Linked DNA regions of Spirosoma aureum. The protein of the gene in region 1 interacts with the protein of each later gene in a pairwise test. Links are inferred from orthologs where the notes say so. Each region holds a gene or a part of one and is shown on either strand. Other genes may lie near its edges.

Region 1 (10,241 bases):
TAGACGCCGAACTGGCAACGCGCATGGATACGGAGTTTAAAAAGCAATTGCAGGATCGCCTTGATCGGGTGAAACAGAAGGCCGAAATTCCCTATAAACCACTGCGCCTTGACCTTGACTGGGCTGAGCTTCGGTTTAGTGAGCCGAGTGATTTTGATAAGTCGCCCGAAACGAAAATTTCGCCCGAAACGCTGGAATTGGTCGGTAAAGCTCTGGTGAAAATTCCGGAAGGATTTAAGCCGTTGAAGCAAATTGACAAATTGCTGAAAGATCGGCAGACCATGCTCAACGATACGAAAATGGTGAACTGGGGAACGGCTGAATTGCTGGCCTATGGTTCACTGCTGCTCGAAGGAAAGCCCGTTCGGTTGAGTGGTCAGGATGTGCAGCGTGGTACATTCTCGCACCGCCATTCCGTGCTGCATGATGCTGAAACGAATCAATCGTATTCGTCGCTCGATTTCATTCAGGAAGGCCAGCAGAAGTTTCAGGTTTACAACTCGCTGCTGTCGGAATACGGTGTGTTGGGATTTGAATATGGTTATGCCATGGCGAACCCCCACGCATTGGTCATTTGGGAGGCACAATTTGGTGATTTCTCGAATGGTGCCCAGTTGATCATCGACCAGTTTATCGCGGCTGCCGAATCGAAGTGGGGTATCCAGAACGGTTTGGCGCTCCTGCTGCCGCATGGGTACGAGGGTCAGGGACCTGAGCACTCGAATGCCCGTCCAGAACGCTATTTACAGCTCTATGCCGAACACAATATGGTCGTGGCCAACATCACGACGCCAGCCAACTTCTTCCACCTGATGCGTCGGCAACTGGCATGGGCATTCCGTAAACCACTTGTGGTTATGTCGCCTAAGTCGTTGCTACGTCATCCCAAATGCATTTCGCCTGTGGATGAACTGACGCAAGGTAGCTTCCAGGAAGTTCTTGGCGATAGTTATGCACAGGCTAAAAAGGTGAAACGCGTCTTACTTTGCACGGGGAAAGTGTATTATGACCTGTTGGACAAGCAGCAGGCTGATCAGCGTGATGATGTAGCTATCGTTCGGCTGGAACAGCTGGCTCCATTGCCTAAAAAACAGTTGGATGCTGTACTGAGTCAGTACAAAAAAGCGGAGCTATTCTGGGTACAGGAAGAACCAGAAAACATGGGATACTGGTCTTACCTGTTGCGTGTCGGCATGGGTCTGCCGATTATCTCACGGAAGGCTGCGGCTTCGCCAGCAACGGGTTACCCCAAAATACATACCCAGGAACAAGCAGACATCGTTCGCAGAGCGTTTGAATAACAAGGAGTTTTGCCATTTGTGGTTTATCGTTTTAATAGAACGATAAACCACAAACCAAGAACCACAAACTATAGAAAAATGGCCGTTGATATGAAAATTCCTCCAGTGGGGGAATCCATTACCGAAGTTACTGTTGGCACCTGGTATAAGAAAGAAGGTGATCATGTAAAAATGGACGACGTTCTCTGTGGACTCGACTCCGATAAAGCGACGTTTGAATTAACGGCCGAAGCCGACGGAATCCTTCACATTCTGGCACAGGAGGGCGATGTGTTGCCGATCGGCGCCAGCATTTGCACAATTGATAACGGCGGTAGCGCACCAAGTGCGGCCCCGACACCTGAGCCAGCCAAGGCTGAAGTGCCTAAACCTGCAGAACAGGCGGCTCCTGTTGCCGAATCGACTCCGGTTTCACAACCAGTTGCCGAACCTGCAGCGGCACCAGTCGCAGCAGCCACGGGTGGTAGCGTTGTGGAAATGAAAGTCCCTGCTGTTGGTGAATCAGTTACGGAAGTGACTATTGCCTCGTGGAGTAAAAAAGACGGCGATCAGGTTGCTCTCGACGAAGTTTTGTGCGAACTCGAATCTGACAAAGCCACGTTTGAACTCCCTGCCGAAGCGGCCGGAACGCTCCGGATCGTAGCCCAGGCAGGCGAAACGTTGCCCATTGGCGCATTGATTGCGAAGATTGAAACGGGTGCCGCAACTGCCCAGCCAGTAGCCACACCACAACCTGCTCAACCCGCGCCTGCCGCTCAGCCTGCAGCACCTGCTGAAGCCGTCAGTAATGGTCAGAATGGTTATGCCGCTCATTACCCTTCACCGGCTGCCGCTAAAATTCTGGATGAAAAAGGTGTCAGTGCGCAACAAGTGCAGGGAACCGGTGTTGGTGGACGTGTAACCAAAGAAGATGCGCTGAAAGCGTCGCCTGCTCCGGTACAACCCGCAGCACCTGCTGCACAACCTGCACCTCCGGCCCAACCTGCCGTGGCTAAACCCGCAGCACCAGCACCGGTTGTCGCTGGCGAACGTGGTCAGCGCCGGGAGAAAATGACCTCCCTGCGCCGGACAATTGCCCGCCGATTGGTTGCTGTTAAGAATGAAACGGCTATGCTGACTACCTTCAATGAGGTGGATATGAAGCCGATCATGGATCTGCGGAACAAATACAAAGACAAATTCAAAGAGAAACATGGCGTAGGGCTTGGCTTCATGTCCTTCTTTACGAAGGCTATTTGTGCCGCTCTGAAGGAATTCCCGGCCGTAAATGCTCAGATCGACGGAGATAGCATCATTTATAACGATTTCTGTGATGTTTCTATCGCTGTTTCGACGGAGCGCGGGCTTGTTGTACCCGTTATCCGGAATGCTGAAAAGTTAAGCTTTGCGCAAATCGAAAAAGAGATCGGCAGGCTCGCCGGGCTGGCCCGTGACAATAAGCTGACCATTGAGCAGATGACCGGCGGTACGTTCACTATCACCAACGGCGGCACATTTGGTTCAATGCTTTCGACGCCAATTATTAACGCACCCCAGTCAGCTATTCTGGGTATGCATAATATCGTTGAGCGGCCAGTTGTCGTGAATGGTGAAATCGTGATTCGGCCAATCATGTATGTCGCTTTATCGTACGATCACCGCATCATTGATGGGAAAGAATCGGTTAGCTTCCTTGTCCGTGTGAAGCAGATTCTGGAAGATCCCGCCCGTCTTCTGCTGGAGATGTAGTAGAAACGAAAAAAGTATAAAAAAGCCCTGCCAGGATTCCTGGCAGGGCTTTTTGCGAATTGAAGATTACTCCTTGATCAAACTCACTCCCGTCATTTCTGGCGGTTGGGGAATACCCATGAGTTGCAGGATGGTTGGGGCGATATCAGCGAGTTTGCCATTGTTTAGTGCTAGATGATAGTCTTTATCAACCAGGATGCAGGGCACCAGATTGGTCGTATGCGCTGTGTTAGGCGTACCGTCGTCGTTACGCATGTACTCCGCATTACCGTGGTCGGCGATGATGATCGTTGCATAGCCATGTTCCAGCGCAGCTTCTGTAACAGCTTTGGCGCAGGCATCGGCCGTTTCAGCAGCCTTGACTACAGCCTCAAAAACGCCCGTATGACCAACCATATCCGTATTGGCAAAGTTGAGACAAATAAAGTCGGGCTCCTCGCTCATCAACTCCGGAATGATGGCATCGCGGATGTCGAAAGCAGCCATTTCGGGCTTCTGATCGTAGGTTTTTACCGGTATTGTGGTCGGTACGCCTTGTTCGTCGTAGATAACCATCTCTTTAGGGGATGGACAGAGTAGACGCTTTTCGCCAGCAAAAGGCTCCTCGCGACCACCCGAAAAGAAGAACGTTACGTGCGGATATTTTTCCGTCTCGGCAATTCGAATCTGTTTTCGGCCTGCCTCGGCGATCACTTCACCCAGTGTTTTTTCCAGATTGTCTTTATCAAAAATAACTTTTACGCCCACAAATTCGCTGTCGTAATTGGTCATGGTGATATAATCCAGTGCCAATTTCTTCATGCCCTGTTCGGGGAAGTCTTTTTGGGTAAGGGCTTGAGTGATTTCGCGGCCACGGTCGGTGCGGAAGTTGAAGCACAATACCACGTCGCCCTCTTCAATAAGGGCCACCGGAGATCCATCGGCTTTAGCGACAATGATCGGTTTCACGAATTCGTCTGTAACGCCAGCGTCGTAGGAAGCCTGTAACGCACTGATGGCTTCGTTGGTGAGAAGTCCCGTTCCATGAACCATAGCATCATAGGCAACTTTAACGCGTTCCCAGCGATTATCGCGATCCATGGCATAATAGCGGCCAATTACGCTCGCGATTTTTCCCGTTGAGATCGCCATATGCGCCTGCAAATCGGTCAGATAGCCAACTCCACCTTTAGGATCTGTATCGCGCCCATCCGTAAAAGCATGGACGAATACATCCGTCAAGCCATGGGCTTGAGCGATGGAAAGAAGACCTTTTACATGGTCGATGTGTGCATGAACACCACCGTCTGAGACCAATCCGATAAAATGGACTTTCTTGCCCTGTGTTTTGGCATAGGTCAGTGCATCAACCAGTACAGGCTCATGATCAAGGGTATGCTCATCAACGGCTTTATTAACCTTAACGAGATCCTGATAAACGATTCGGCCAGCGCCCAGATTCATGTGACCTACTTCCGAATTGCCCATCTGCCCGGCTGGCAAACCAACCGCCAGTCCTGATGCTTCCAGTGTACTGTTAGGGTACTTCGGATACAGCGAGTTCATGAAAGGCGTACTGGCCGATTCAATGGCCGATACGTCGGGTTTGAGCGGGATACCCCAACCGTCGAGGATGATGAGAATGACTTTTTTGTTCATAAGTTCAATGAGTGATTGAGCGAAAGGGTGAACTAGTAAAAAGTGGACGCTTTATCGTTCACTCATTCGCTAATTCACCCTTTCGTTCACTAAGATTATGCTGTTGAATTAAGTACGTAAGCAGTTGGCGGCAGCAGCGTAACGTGATTTGATAGACTTCTTCGAAAACTTCGGGTCCTTCGTAGTAGGGGTCTGGAACATTCGGTTCGTCGTTGACGTCGGGGTCAAATTCACGTAGCAGAAAAATAGTGTCGTTGGAATACAGTCCTGTACTACGGTAGTTTAGCTTTTCAATGGCTTCCAGATTAGTCTCATCCATCGCCACGAAATAATTGAACAGGGCCAGATCGTCGCCAGTGATGCGCCGGGCGCGGTGGGTGAGTGTCAGACCATGTTCGAGGGCGTTTTCCCGTGTTCGACGATCAGATAGCTGACCAATGTGAAAAGACGCCGTGCCAGCCGAATCACATTGAATAAGTTTGCTTAATTCCTGTTCTTCGACTAACGTCCGGAATACGCCCTCTGCCACTGGCGACCGGCAAATGTTACCATAACAAACGAAGAGAACGTTTATCATAAAGGATGAATGCTGAACGCTACAGAAACATCATGTCGCTTTCAGCATTATTTTTCAATCGGTTCATTTTTCTCGTCAACGATGACGAAAATATCTTCGGTAGGCTTTTTCATCAGGTATTTTTCCCGTGCATACTTTTCCCGAAGCCGGTCATTGCCCAGCACTTCGCGACGTTCGGTTTGGACTTTCTGGATTTGGGTCTGGTAGAAGGTCGCTTCTCCTTCCAGTTCGCGCAATTTCCACCAGTTCCGGATTTGCATCGGAAGGTCATTCGCATCAAAAAACGTCATCCATGCCAGCAGGCTTAAGCCAGAAGCAACATAAAAATTGCGCAGATAATGGAGGAGACGGTTTAGCATAGGGTAGGAGCAAGGGGTGCGGGGCGCAGAGCCGGGTTGTCAGTAACCTCCCGGCTCCGTGCCCCTTGCTCCCTGCTAAAATTTAAGTCCTGGGAAGTACGCAGTTTCGCCCAATTCCTCTTCAATACGAAGCAGTTGATTGTACTTGGCCATCCGGTCAGAACGTGAAGCTGAGCCCGTTTTAATCTGGCCCGTATTCAGCGCCACGGCGAGGTCCGCAATCGTTGCGTCTTCGGTTTCGCCGGAACGGTGCGACATGATGTTTTTGTACGCATTGCGTTTCGCCAGATTTACCGTATCGATTGTTTCGGTCAGTGAACCGATTTGGTTTACTTTCACCAGAATGGCGTTGGCTATACCCTTATCGATACCTTCCTGCAGGCGTGTTACGTTCGTCACGAACAGGTCATCGCCAACAAGTTGAGTTGGAGTGCCTTTCAGCGCATCGGTATGTGCTTTCCAGCCTGACCAGTCGTCTTCGGCCATGCCATCTTCGATCGACAGAATTGGGTATTTGCTAACCCATTCTTTCCAGTAACCCGCCATTTCGGACGAAGTCAGCTTGTCGCCGGTCGATTTTTTGAAATGATAGACGCCTTCAGCTGCATTGTAGAATTCGGAAGAAGCCGCATCCATAGCAATCCAAACGTCTTCGCCTGGGCGATAGCCTGCTTTCTCGATGGCTTGCAGAATCGTCTGGATAGCCTCTTCATTCGACTTGATGTTCGGAGCGAATCCGCCTTCGTCGCCCACATTAGTCGCCAGTCCCATGCCTTTCAGCACTTTTTTGAGCGTGTGGAAGATTTCTGTACCCCAGCGCAGGGCTTCCGAGAAGCTTGGTGCATTGGCGGGCATAACCATGAACTCCTGGAAATCGATGGAGTTATCGGCATGGGAGCCGCCATTGAGGATGTTCATCATAGGCACTGGCAACGTGTTGGCATTAACTCCGCCAACGTACCGGTACAGGGGCAGACCTGCTTCCTGAGCGGCTGCTTTTGCCACGGCCAGAGACACGCCGAGAATGGCGTTGGCACCCAAACGGCCCTTGTTTGACGTACCGTCTAATTCGAGCATAATTTTATCAATCATGCTTTGCTCGTAGACCGAAATTCCAACCAGTTCGGGGAAGATAAGGTCATTTACGTTCGAGACGGCTTTAAGGACACCTTTACCGACGTATATTTTTGGATCGTCGTCGCGGAGTTCGACAGCTTCATGGGAGCCAGTGGATGCGCCCGATGGAACGGCCGCACGACCCAGATATCCGTTTTCTGTCCGAACGTCTACCTCAACGGTCGGGTTGCCTCGCGAATCCAGAATTTGTCGGGCATGAATGCTTTGAATGGTACTCATCGCAGAAAATAAGAAGGGTTAACAACGAAAAAGCCAATTTTTTCAGCCATGACTACCAAGTCGTTAGGCCGATTGGCGAACCGGCAGCAAAGTAACGAAATACAAGGCAAAACTTTTTATGTATGATAGAGGATGTATGATACAGTCTGGCAGAACTACCTACATCCTCTATTATTTTACATAGCCAGGCCCCATGAGGAGCTGACCGGGTCGCTGATTTGTCTGTTTATTGTTTTCAATAACAGGGGTTCCATTAACCAGCACCCACGAAATACCAGTTGTGTAGGCATGAGGCTGGTCGTAAGTGGCCCGGTCAGAAACGGTTTTTTCATCGAACAGAACGATATCGGCCGCATAACCAGGACGAATTAACCCCCGGTCGGTTAATCGGAAACGCTGGGCCGGCAGTGACGTCATACGTCGAATTGCTTCTTCGAGCGGAATAATATGACGCTCGCGGACATAACGGCCTAAAACACGGGCGTTTGTGCCATAAGCACGCGGATGTGGCATGCCTGATCCTAATTTAGCGACCCCCGCGTCCGAGGCTATCATGGTGTTCGGATAACGAAGAATGGTTTCAACGTCGGTCTCCGACATTGTATGATATACCATCTGAATCCGTTTCAGGTTGGCCTTTTCCATCAAATCCATCACAAGATCGGCTTCGGTTTCAGCGGAATTTTTGCGCCCTAACTTCTGGTTAATTTGATTGATACTGAGGCCATTGAACGTTGTATCGGGTTTGTAATTCGCCACGACCGCATATTCGTAATTCTTGCGCAGGTTTTTTTTGAGGCTCTCCAGCATTTCGTTCCGGATTTTGGTTCGGCTGGCTGAATCCCGAAAGCGCGCCAATACGGCTGAATCGCCATCGGCTAGTGCCCACGATGGTATGATGCTTTCCAGCGACGTACTCGAAGCCGTGTAGGGATACTGGTCTACTGTCACATCCAAGCCCTCGCGTCGGGCGGCTTCAACCATAGCCACTGTTTCGGTACTATTGCCCCAGAGCGGTTTGCTGGCCACTTTAAAATGTGAAATTTCGACGGGAATGTGCGCTTCGCGGCTAATCTGAATCGCTTCTTCCACGGCTTGCTTTACATTCTGCCCTTCATTGCGGATGTGTGAAGCATAAACACCGCCATAACGGGAAGCCATTTTTGCCAGGTTGACAACCTCGGGTGTACGGGCATAGGTGCCGGGCGTATAGATCAGCCCGGTTGACAGACCAACCGCTCCGTCTTTCATAGCCTGCTCGACCAGTACTTCCATGTCGGCCTGTTCGCGGGCGGTTGGTTCGCGGAAAGCCATTTTCATCACTTTCATACGGACCGTATTGTGGCCGATCAATGACCCCACATTCACCGAAATGCCCTGCATCCGCAGGGTGTCAAAATACGTGCGCAGGTTTGTACTGGAACCTCCACAATTTCCTGTAATCATGGTTGTAACGCCATCGTAAACGAAATTTGGAGCGCCGGGCTGCGCTTCTAAACTACCTTCTACATGGGTATGAACATCAATAAAGCCAGGCGCTACAATTAGTCCACTGGCGTCGATTGTTCGATTGGCATCGGTTGATGGTATAGTGCCAATCCGCACAATACGCCCATTCTGAACGGCAACGTCGGCATGTATCCACGGATTGCCCGTGCCGTCGACGACACGACCGTTTTTGATAACGAGATCGTAGGGTTGTGCATTGGCAAATAACGAAATCAAAATAGATAGAATTAACGAGAGAAAACAGTGCTTCATAGTTTGGATGAACTTGTTCAAAGAGGTTGATTCACTAATCAATATGCGCGTTTTTTGGGGGAGAACCAAATCGTCTGGATGGCTACCCAGAGCAGATTGATTGATGGGATCGATTAAGCATTATATTTGACTAGTTCAAATCGCATAAGTAGCAGTAACCGTCGATCTTGCCTGTTCGCCAATCCTTTCCCAGTTGCCTGATGAAACACTTCCTGACTTATCTAACTCTATGTGGTGCTGTACTGAATGGGTTTGCTCAGCCAGCAAAGACCATTTTTTCGACACCCCTTAGTCCGCGTCTGGCTAATTATCAGATTGACGTGAAACTGGACCCAATCACGAAAAAACTCGATGGGCAGGAAACCTTAACGTGGCGCAACGCATCCAGCGATGTTATTCGGGAACTGCAGTTTCACCTCTACCTGAATGCCTTTCGCAATGATCGGTCAACGTTTATGCGCGAATCGGGTGGGCAGTTGCGGGGAACCGAAATTGACCTTAGTTCGAAAGAAGATCCGTATGGATCCATCGAGGTTTTATCGATGAAAACCAAAGAAGAGCCGCTGGCCTATAAATACATCCAGCCTGATGACCAAAACGAAGACGATCACACGGTTATTCGTGTACCCTTATCGAAACCCGTTGGGCCGGGCGAGACGATTACGCTCGATATAAAGTTTCGGGCCAAGCTCCCAAAAATATTTGCCCGTACGGGTTTCAGCCGCGACTTTTTTCTGGTTGGTCAGTGGTTTCCTAAAATCGGGGTGTATGAGCCTGCCGGAACGCGTTATGCCACAAAAGGCCAATGGAACTGTCACCAGTTCCATGCTCATTCGGAGTTCTACGCCGATTATGGGGTTTATGACGTAAACATTACAACCCCGAAAGAATATTGGGTTAGTGCTACGGGGCTCTATCAGTCCGAAAAATTATTCTCAAATGGCACCAAAAAGATTCACTACCACGCCGAAGATGTAGTCGATTTTGCATGGACGGCCTCTCCTCATTTTCAGGTGGTGAATGATACCTGGAAACGACCGTCTGGTGGGGAGGTAAAGCTGGAACTGGTTATGCAGCCGGAGCATCGACACCAGGCCGAGCGACATTTGACGGCAGCGAAAGCAGCGCTGGCCTACTTTGATAAGCATTTGGGGAAATATCCGTTTCCCAATTTAACGATCGTTGATCCACCCTTGCACGCCAGTGGGTCGTTTGGCATGGAATACCCAACCTTCATTACGGCCGGCTCGGCCTGGTTTCTACCTGCCGGAGCCCGATTCCCGGAAGAGGTAACGATTCATGAATTTGGTCATCAGTATTTTATGCAACTCATAGCGTCCAACGAGTTTGAGGAAGCCTGGCTGGATGAAGGGTTTAATCAGTACTACGAGGGTCGGATTATGGACGCAACGTATGGAGTCCGGTCATCGCAGTTCGATTTGCTGGACTTTAAAATGGGCGATATGGAAAGTTCACGGTCGAGTTATGTGCATCAGGATAACCCGGCCATTGGCTCGTCGT
Region 2 (10,080 bases), 260 kb from region 1 along the record:
GAACTTTGGCGTAATATTCGAGCGTATAAGCCGCTGATACTTTCGAAACGGCATAATGGCTGTTAGGTTCTACTGGATCAGTTTCTTTGGGAGCCGTGCAGTTAAATCCATACTCTGAACTACTTCCGGCATGGATATAAACCATGTCGGCCGAGCAGTTTTCCAGAATATTTACCGTACCCAATACATTGGTTTCGTACGTCAGTCCTACATTTTTCTGTTTACTGTAAGCGCCATAAGCCGCCAGATTAAAGATCGTTTTGGGTTTGATTTTTCCAAAGACGTCCTGTACGGAGGTATTTGACAGAATGTCGCAGTGAACAATATTTTCGGCCGGGACATCGAGCAGTTTTAGCCTCCAGGCTTTTGTTGCGTCGTGTGTAAGTGCGAAAACATCTTTACGTACGCGGAATAACTGTTCAAACAGATTCGCGCCAATGAAGCCACTGGCTCCGAAAACAACGATAGGGCCCTGCAGTCGGGCGATTTTTTCTGGTAGCAAAATGGGGGCAGACTGATTCATTCAGGCCGCAATATTACGGCAAAAGGGTGGATGTGTTGTATTGAAACGCAGTTTTATAGCCAACGGCAACGGAACCGGCCACTACTTCAGGCTACCTGAACGGACAAATACCGCTCAGTAACTTCTGCATGAGCCTGTTCATACTGAGCAGGTGTCATGGGTAGATAATGCCATTCGAGCCGGTTTTCCATGTAAGATACGCCTTTGCCTTTTACTGTTTTGGCAATCACAACTTTGGGTTTACCATTTGAAACAGCGGTCAGTTGATCGATGGTTGTCAGGATTGCCTGCACATCATGACCATCTACTTCAACCGTGTCAAATCCCATGGCAGCCCAGGTACGGATATCGGCGGTATCACCCAGCACATTGGCCGTTTGGTCGAATCCCTGCAAACCGTTTTTGTCAATCAGCACCACCAGATTATCCAGGCCACGCTGAACGGCGAAATGGGCGGCTTCCCAGGTTGTGCCTTCGTTGGTTTCACCATCAGACATCAGCACATACACCCGCGAATCTTCACCGAGTAACTTACTTGCCTGAGCAATGCCCGACCCAATGGGCAAACCGTGACCAAGCGAGCCTGTTGCGAACGGAATTCCATCGTGTTTATTAGGAGCCGGGTGAGCAGGGAGCGTTGTCCCGTTTTTGTAATAAGTTGCCAGAACCTCGTCGGAAATCTCGCCGAGGTGGTTCAGACAGGCATAAAGCGAGGCTGCGGCATGGCCTTTCGAAAGCAGAAACGAGTCCTGTTGGCGTTTACGCATGATTAATGCGGCAATCATCAGGTCTACACAGCTCAATGAACAGCCAATATGACCTGCGTGAGCCTGGTTGTAAAGACTCAGAATTTTTAGCCGAAGCTGGCCCTGAAGCGTTTGAAAGTCGGTGGCTTCTGTTGTCAATGTCGTAGTCGGTTGATTCAGGTATTTGCCTACTCGCCGTAGCGATAGGTAGAACCTTTGAAGTCAAAAATAGTAATTTTTTCGCCAGAACGCCCCTTAACTAATACTATACGGTCACGATCGTTCGGATCGATGCGTTGGATATAGGAGGCATCCTTAGGTAAATAAACGTTTACCAACTGGGCATCTAACAAGGCTACGGGCGAGTACGTTCGATCCATTTTCTCGGAAAAAATCTGCCTTTTTTTATTCGGATACAGAATCGTATCGCCTGGTGTATACAACTCTTTTAGTTTTTGAGCCGATGACCAATAAGGATTAGGAATACGGGCTTTGTCAAAATACGTGTATTTAGGCGCTTCGTCGGCGTAAATATCGACCAGAAGCTGAACGATATTGCCTGTCTGGATGAGCAACGCAATGGCAATCGGCAGGCTAAACCACCAACGGAGCGTGACTAGCTGGCGCAGGCCCATCGCTATCAGAATACAAACGTAAGGGAACGAAAATCCAGAGTAACGCTGCGTAATACCGAACGTATGCCCTGATCGCCAGGCCATAAACAACAGAAATAAGGTAGGCACAAAAGCCAGCAGCAGTAAAATCACAACCAGCCGTTTCTGGTCGGCATTCGTACGATCTACAACATACCGGCCAATTAAGTATACGAACGGCACAACAGCTGACAGTACGAGCAGGCGAAGCGGTTCGACGGAATAGAATGGAAGGCCCACCAGAAACAGGAACGGAACCACAGCATATACCCAGACCGGCGGCTTCGATACCGTTATGTACCGGTGAATAATAACCGTTGAAACCGCTCCTAACCCTAGCGCCAGTATCGAATTTCGAATACTGACCAGAACGGCAACCATGCCATTGGTAATGATAAACAGATCGGAAAAAATAGGTACAGCCCGAACGGCAATGTTAGGAATCGTAGCGGGCAGAATAATCCCGAAGCCAGATTTATACGGATTCGTGAGGGCAATGTTCTTGTAGAAACTGGCCTGATAGTTCAGGGTGAAGAATGTGTATTTTCCGCCACCGTAAATAAACCAAAGTGAAACCAGGCCTAATCCAATCGCGCTGGTTAGCCCCAATGTTATCCAGGCTCGTGAATTGCGCAGATATAAAAGTGCGTATAGGCCGTGGCAGAGAAAGACCGTCACGGTTAAATAATGGGATAGAACCGATGTTACGAATACCAGTCCGTAAGCAAGATAGAGGACGGATAACGATGGCGTTTTGCTGCCAGCTGGGGGGCTCGAACGTACCCGCTCCATGATCAGCAGGAACAGGTGAGTACCCAGTAACGTCAGGAAAAACGTCATGGAATAGTTACGGGCAATGTGGCTGTAGGCAACAAAAAACGGCTCAATGGCTGCAATGCCGGCACTAATAAGCGCCAGTGAGTCCGACCGGAAGTGCCGTCGGACAAACACAAAGAGAAGCCAGACGATCAGGGTGCTGAAGATGACGGAAGGCATTCTCAGGGAAGTATCACTCAACCCAAACACTTCCATCCAGAGCCAGAGCACACCATAATAGGCAGGGCTATTGCCAATATCGCCCCGGATGTTGGCTTCGATGAAGTCATTGAAAGTCTTCGGTTTCCAGAATTCGGCCGGAGTGAAATACGTTTTGCTGAAAACATCCTTCTGATTGAAGCCTTCAAGGCAAACGCCCTGGCTAATGAGCAGCGTCGATTTTTCGTCGAAATAAATACCGTATGTACCGACACGGTATAAACGAAGTGCCAATGCCAGTATAAGCAGGGCACTCAGTAAAACTAGCGTTGTACGCGATGATGGGGTGAACATTGCGGCAAAACTAGCGCAAAATCCCAGTTCTCACAGCTTGAGAATCGTGAATTCTACTCGCCGGTTCTGTTTGCGCTTCTCTTCGGTTTCGTTGCTGGCTATTGGTTTGCTGGGTCCCCAGGCCTTCGTCTGGATGCGGGCCTCCGCAATTCCTTTGCCTATCAGGTATTCTTTAACAACCCGGACCCGGTCGGCAGAAAGCTTCATATTTGGTTCCCAATCCCCCTGATTGTCAGTATGCCCTTCGATCAGAATTTCCATCGCTGGGTAGGTGGTCAGCATAGCGGCCATCCGGTCCAGCTCACTGTTAGCGCCCGGTAATAAGTTGAACTGACTCTGTTCAAACAGCACCTCGCGCATGGTTATTTTCTGGCCAGCCTCAATCTTAACCAGTATCAGATTCCGTTTGATATCACGGAATCGCTTGTCTTTACTGAGATCAAGGGTTTCAGTAGTTGGAAAATAACCTTCTTTGATGGCTTTAATCGTATAGATTTTCTGCGTGGGCAGAATCAGTTTGTATTCGCCCGTTTCGGGGTCATAATCGGCTTTTGCCGTTTCTTTGTTTTCGTCGGCCAGACCAGAAATTACTTCCGAAGCTACTGGTTTTCGGCTCTTTGAGTCAAGCACCTGACCCGATATGATGGCAACCGGATCGGGCTTGATGGCAGGATACAGTTTAAGCCGAAAAATATCATCTTCGCCCAAAGAACCCGCCCTTGAACTCAGATAGGCAAAATCGCCGGAAGCAGGAATGGTAAAATAACCGTCCCATTCTGGCGTGTTGATCCCTGACCCCAGATTTTCGGGCTCACTCCAATTGCTCCACGTATCATCGAGTCGGCGTGTTACAAAAATATCACCATTGCCATAGCCCGGATGACCGGCGGACGTAAAATAGAGTGTACGCCCATCGACCGCCAGAAAAGGCGAACTTTCGAAATCGGCTGTGTTCACAACGGGACCCAGTGAGACCGGTTCCGACCAGTTTTTGTCAGCCTGTTGCAGCGCAACGTACAAGTCGCGGTTTCCACGGGTATCTTTGCGCTGCACGGCCAGAATGATCGCCTTGCCGTCGGGAGAGACGCAGAACTCCAGCTGATTTTTTTCGTGCAGATTATAGTTGTTGGCAATTTTACATTCGACGGGCTGCGACCATCCTTGCCGGGTTTTTGTCGATCTGGAGATACCGAACGACAACCCTCCATCAGGACGGTATACATTGATGAGATAGGCCGTACGACCGTCGGGCGAGAGGCCGCTGATGGCATTATCGCCGGTATTATTGATGGGAGCACCAATATTTACCGCTTCACTCCAACCAGGTGGATTTCCCGAAGCGCCTGATTCCAGCGTGGAGAACCACACGTCTTGCCGGTCGGACCCGCCCATATTGGCTTTATTGAAATTTCGGGTAAAATAAAGTGTCCGGCCATCGGGTGCAATGACGGGAGCAACTTCCTGCCCTGGCGAATTGACCGTTTTTCCCAGATTTTCCTTTACTATTTCCTTGGGTATATCTTTCGATACATTTATGCCAACCGCAATTGGTTTCGTATCTTCTGAGATACCGATGGCATCAATCTGGTTTATGCCCGGCACGGTAGAACCATTGAGTACTACCTTTATCTGATCGCCCACAACCGCCGAATCTTTCAGCATAATCCGTAGTAATGGATCTTGGCGGGGAGCTGGATTGTTATTTTTATAAACCTGATGTTCTTTCTTTTGGCTGTCAATGATCAGCACCTGCACAACTGCGCCAGGATTCACATTTTCGCCAATAACGATTTGCCGGATCGTACTTGGCTTCTCAAAGGCAACCTGAATCCACTCATCGGCAGTGCCATCGGCACCCTTAGGTGCCCATGCCGAGGGGCTTTCACCAAGTTGGGGTAGTTTATTGGGTTTCCCCAAAGCCTGCGACGCTCGGTATTGTTCGCCACTCGTCTCTCCTTTCTTTTCGGACGAAAAGCCAACAACACGGCTAGCCCACAGAACCTGAGTTGCGTTCTGGCCCTGAGGTCCGGGCTGGTCGTTGGTACGTCGTTGTGGCTCGGTCGAACGAGGCCCGGCCGGTTGCGCTGGGCTGACCGCACCGGCCATCATTATCAATAAGCCTGATAAGATGCTCCAAACTCGCATAAACTATGAAAAGGTAAGCAGAACATCGTTCGTACGGAGGGTCTATTTCTGACGAACATCAACCCTTTAACTCGAAATTACTAATTTAGATTGTGTGTGGTAAGTTACGAAAACTTAATTGGTTAAAACCTTATAATCCCAGGGTTTGAGCGTAAGGGACATATCCTGTTTCAACTCCATTGGCTGGCGGCTGAATACCTCGGTATAGACGCCTTCGTACCCTTGTCCTGACAGGCGGAATGTTTGCGGTTTGCCGCTCAGATTTATCAAAACAGTTACCCGGTCGTTCTCATGTTGACGAGAAAAGGCGTAAATGGTCTCATCATGATCGGTCACAATTTTCTCGGCCATTCCTCCAGACGTGCCGTTCCAGAGAGCTCTGTTCCGGTGTTTAAGGGTCAGCAACGTTTTAAAGAAATCACTCTTGGCATAAGTACCCCACGAAATGGGGTCTTTTTCGAAGAAAGCCAGCCGTTTATTTAGATTGGATTCCATTCCATTATAAACCAAAGGCATTCCCTCCAGAGTGCTGCTCAGCACGATAAAGGCATCCGCCGATGGGCCAAATGATTCTGCCAGTGTACCATTATTTGTATTTTCGTCGTGATTCTGCGTAAATAGCATCTGATAATACCAGGCAGGGAATCTCTTTTGGTTACTGGCTCGCAGAGTATCAAGACTGCTAGCCGGAAGTTTTCCCTGGGCAATATTTTTCATCATCGCGAACATAGCCCAGCCGTAATTCATGTTGAAGCAGTTTTTAAACTGTTCCGGATCGTCTTCCCATTCAGCCAGCATGAATACAGTCTTGATTTTATCCAGTTCCGGGCGAAGCTGAGCCCAGAAATCATCGGGTACAAAACCGGCCACATCGCAGCGGTATCCATCGATATCACATTCCTTGATCCAGTACTGCATCGCATCGATCATGCCTTTACGCATATCCGGATTATCGTAATTCAGGTCAACAACGTCGGTCCAGTCGGTTGCTTTTCCGGTTTTTGGGTCAACGGGTGTTGTCATTTTTCCCTTTATGAGCGTGTACCAGTCTGGATGTTCTTTCACCCAGACATGATCCCAGCCCGTATGGTTAGGCACCCAGTCTAAGATCACCCGCAGACCAAGTGCATGAGCACGTTTTACCAATGATTTAAAATCGGCCAGTGAGCCGTATTCTGAATTCACGGCTTTGTAATCAGCAACGGCATAGGGACTGCCAAGGGTGCCTTTTTTGTTTTTCTGGCTAATTGGGTATATCGGCATCATCCAGACGATATCGACACCTAATTCTTTTAAGCGGGGAAGTTGTAATTCAATGGCTTTGAATGTGCCGGCGGCAGAAAACTGGCGGGGATTGACTTCGTAAATAGTAGCGTTTCTGGCCCAGTCGGGGGCAGGTGGAGCGACTACAGTTGTGGAATCAGTGGGATTGGAAGCTTCAGTTTGCGATTTTTTAGTTTCGCGGCAGGCCATTGTCAGCAACAGGGTGCTGAGTGAGATGGCCATGTATAATTTCTTCATAAGTACAATCGTGCGGTACGTGTCGGTTAAGTGTTACGGGTAGCCTGGGTTGATCAGGCTATGATGGGTTGATGTCCATCTTTTAATGTCCTGATGGCCTCTAATGGGTCAGGGGCTCCAAAAACCGAACTGCCAGCCACAAGTATATCAGCACCTGCTTCCAGTAAAGCCGGCGCATTTTTCTGGCTCACACCACCGTCAATTTCAATTAGTGCAGAGGAGCGGTTTGCAGCAAGTAATTGCTTTAGTTTTGCTACTTTTCGGATGGTATTGGGGATGAACGACTGCCCCCCGAAACCTGGGTTGACAGACATGATCAGCACAACATCGATTTGTTCCAACACATCTTCAAGGCCAGCAACGGGTGTGTGTGGATTGAGGGCTACTCCCGCCCGACACCCCATCTGCCGGATATGTGTAAGTGTCCGGTGAAGGTGGGTACAGGCTTCGTAATGGACATGAATCACCGATGCACCCCCTTCCGCAAAAGCATCAATGTAACGATCGGGTTGAGTAATCATTAGGTGTACATCCAGTGGCTTCTGGCAGTGCCTGCGAACAGCCTCCAGAATCGGAAAGCCAAACGAGATATTCGGAACAAACACACCGTCCATTACATCGAAATGTAAATAATCGGCTTCGCTGCGATTTATTAGTTCGAGGTCCCTTTGCAAATTAGCAAAGTCGGCGGCTAGTAGCGAAGGTGCAATGAAAGGCTTATTCATAGTTGTCCGGGAACAATAGAAAACCAATCGTTTGAAAAGAAAGGCTTATTCAACGGTTTTCGTAAACGGCTTACTTTTTTATCCTGTAAAACTAAGTTTTTTTGCTTGAACAAGGAAACAAACCCAATATTGGGTGTTCGTTTATTAGGATAATTTAGCAGTTGAGTAGTTGTATCCGTAGAGAATTTGGCTAATTGAGCCTGCTCAGTCGCAAAGAACAAATTATCCGGATAACCCAGTTACATCTATTGCCAAATTACCTTCTTTGCCAAATTGGATTAATCGTCAATTATAACGTATCGTATGACACCCCAGGAGCATATTGCTGAATTAACTGACCGTCTGAACTATTATAACCATCAATACTACCAGAATAGCGTTTCTGCAGTAGACGATTTTACGTTCGATCAATTGCTGGCCGAATTAGCTGCTCTGGAGACCCAGTACCCCGAATACCGTCGGCCAGATTCGCCAACCGCCCGCGTTGGTGGAACCATAAGCAAGGAGTTTTCGACGGTTTATCATCGGTTTCCAATGCTTTCGCTGGGGAACACCTATTCGGAAGAAGATCTTGTTGAATTCGATAATCGCATTCGGAAAGGCCTGAATGGGCGAGAGTACGACTATGTCTGCGAACTGAAATTTGACGGTGTGGCCCTAAGTATGACCTATGAGAATGGAGTTTTAGTGCAGGGCGCAACGCGGGGCGATGGAGTTCGGGGTGATGATATTACCAATAACATTCGCACCATCCGAACCGTACCCCTGCGCGTGCCACGAGGAGGGGGTGAAGGGCAGGGGAGGGTGGATGCTGACCATCCAGTACCTCCGGCTTTATTTGAAGTTCGGGGAGAAGGTTTTTTGCCACTGGCTGAGTTTGAGCGGATCAATAAAGAGCGCGAAGACATTGGGGAACCGTTGCTGGCCAACCCCCGAAATGCAGCCTCAGGTACGTTTAAACAGCAGGATTCAGCAGCTGTGGCCAAACGGCGACTGGACTGTTACCTGTATTCTTTTCTATCGGACTCGGACGTATTCAGAACGCATGAGGAAAGCCTGATTGCCATGAAAAATTGGGGATTCAATGTTTCCCAGACCTGGAGAAAGTGTGCCGATATTAAAGAGGTTATGCTCTATATCAATGAATGGGAAACCAAACGGTTCGACCTGCCATTGGGTACTGATGGGATCGTTATCAAAGTAAACCGATATGATCAGCAGCAGGAACTGGGCTTTACGGCCAAAAGTCCACGCTGGGCTATTGCCTTTAAATACAAAGCTTTAGCGGCCAGTACCGTACTAAATGGTATCCGGTATCAGGTGGGTCGAACGGGAGCCGTTACGCCCGTTGCGCTGTTAACCCCTGTATTGCTGGCCGGAACCATTGTGAAACGGGCATCCCTGCATAACGCCAACGAAATCGAGCGGTTAGGCGTCATGTTGAACGATACCGTTTTTGTAGAAAAGGGGGGCGAAATCATTCCAAAAATTACGGGTGTTGACCTAAATCGGCGTACCGATCAAAGCCACCCTATTGTTTACCCGACTACCTGTCCGGCCTGCAACACACCGTTGGTTCGGAAAGAGGGTGAAGCCAATTTTTATTGCCCCAATGAACAGGGGTGTCCTCCGCAGCGTCAGGCTCGATTTGAGCACTTTATCCAGCGTCGGGCCATGAATATTGAAAGTCTCGGCGAAGGGAAAATCGAATTACTTATCGATCGTGGACTGGTACAAACACCCGCTGACCTATACGCACTGACCTCTGCTGATTTACTGGGTATTGAAAAAGTGTTCGAAGATGAGGAAACCGGTAAGCGCCGGGTCGTTAGTTTCCGGGAAAAGACCGTTGAGAATATTCTGACAGCTATTGAACGCTCAAAAGCGCAGCCATTCAGGAATGTGCTGTTTGCCTTGGGAATTCGCTATGTGGGGAATACAACAGCAGAGAGGCTAGCCGATTATTTCGGCTCGATGGATGCCATTATGAACGCGAGCCAGGAAGCCCTGCTGGCCGTTCCGGATATGGGTCCACGCATTGCCGAGAGCGTTGTCGAGTGGTTTGCCAACGTCGGGAATCAGGGCTTTGTCAATCGATTACGGGCGGCAGGTTTGCAATTGGCTGGTGAGAAAAAAGAGGTCGAGCGTGAAGGCGACACGCTGGAAGGGAAGACATTTCTGTATACTGGCACATTTGCTAACTTCAGCCGGGAAGACCTTGAATCCCGAATTGCAGCCAATGGTGGGAAAGTGCTTAGTGGTATTTCCAAAAAGCTCAATTATCTCATCGTTGGCGAGAATGCCGGGCCGTCGAAAGTGGAGAAGGCGCAAAAACTCAACGTACCCATGATTAGTGAAGATGAGTTTCTGGCGATGCTGACAGTATAAATGCCATTGATAATGAATTTATTACTTTTGTAGATGCAGGTCTTTTACAA

The links.
Region 2: the proteins of eno (region 1) and rpe interact in binary tests that used the Escherichia coli proteins (3 or more experiments, as listed by UniProt). The link is inferred for Spirosoma aureum from one-to-one orthologs.

The regions. Positions count from the first base shown.
Region 1 is NZ_CP050063.1:6,769,734-6,779,974, reverse strand. The notes cover bases 4,820-7,789. They hold eno (phosphopyruvate hydratase), read right to left. Parts: upstream 6,960-7,789; coding sequence 5,679-6,959; downstream 4,820-5,678. Other genes in these bases: G8759_RS26895 (N-acyl-D-amino-acid deacylase family protein), read right to left, coding at 7,131-7,789; G8759_RS26905 (septum formation initiator family protein), read right to left, coding at 5,292-5,603; G8759_RS26910 (low molecular weight protein-tyrosine-phosphatase), read right to left, coding at 4,820-5,244. Also shown: G8759_RS26925 (2-oxoglutarate dehydrogenase E1 component), read left to right, coding at 1-1,301; odhB (2-oxoglutarate dehydrogenase complex dihydrolipoyllysine-residue succinyltransferase), read left to right, coding at 1,380-3,029; gpmI (2,3-bisphosphoglycerate-independent phosphoglycerate mutase), read right to left, coding at 3,096-4,667; more of G8759_RS26910, read right to left, coding at 4,726-4,819; more of G8759_RS26895, read right to left, coding at 7,790-8,720; G8759_RS26890 (M1 family metallopeptidase), read left to right, coding at 8,921-10,241. UniProt on the Escherichia coli protein: Catalyzes the reversible conversion of 2-phosphoglycerate (2-PG) into phosphoenolpyruvate (PEP). It is essential for the degradation of carbohydrates via glycolysis.
Region 2 is NZ_CP050063.1:6,514,472-6,524,551, reverse strand. What follows is about bases 5,807-8,615. They hold rpe (ribulose-phosphate 3-epimerase), read right to left. Parts: upstream 7,643-8,615; coding sequence 6,971-7,642; downstream 5,807-6,970. Other genes in these bases: ligA (NAD-dependent DNA ligase LigA), read left to right, coding at 7,946-8,615; G8759_RS25955 (alpha-amylase family glycosyl hydrolase), read right to left, coding at 5,807-6,917. Outside these bases: G8759_RS25975 (NAD-dependent epimerase/dehydratase family protein), read right to left, coding at 1-523; G8759_RS25970 (transketolase), read right to left, coding at 610-1,428; G8759_RS25965 (glycosyltransferase family 39 protein), read right to left, coding at 1,458-3,251; G8759_RS25960 (OmpA family protein), read right to left, coding at 3,282-5,396; more of G8759_RS25955, read right to left, coding at 5,511-5,806; more of ligA, read left to right, coding at 8,616-10,030. UniProt on the Escherichia coli protein: Catalyzes the reversible epimerization of D-ribulose 5-phosphate to D-xylulose 5-phosphate.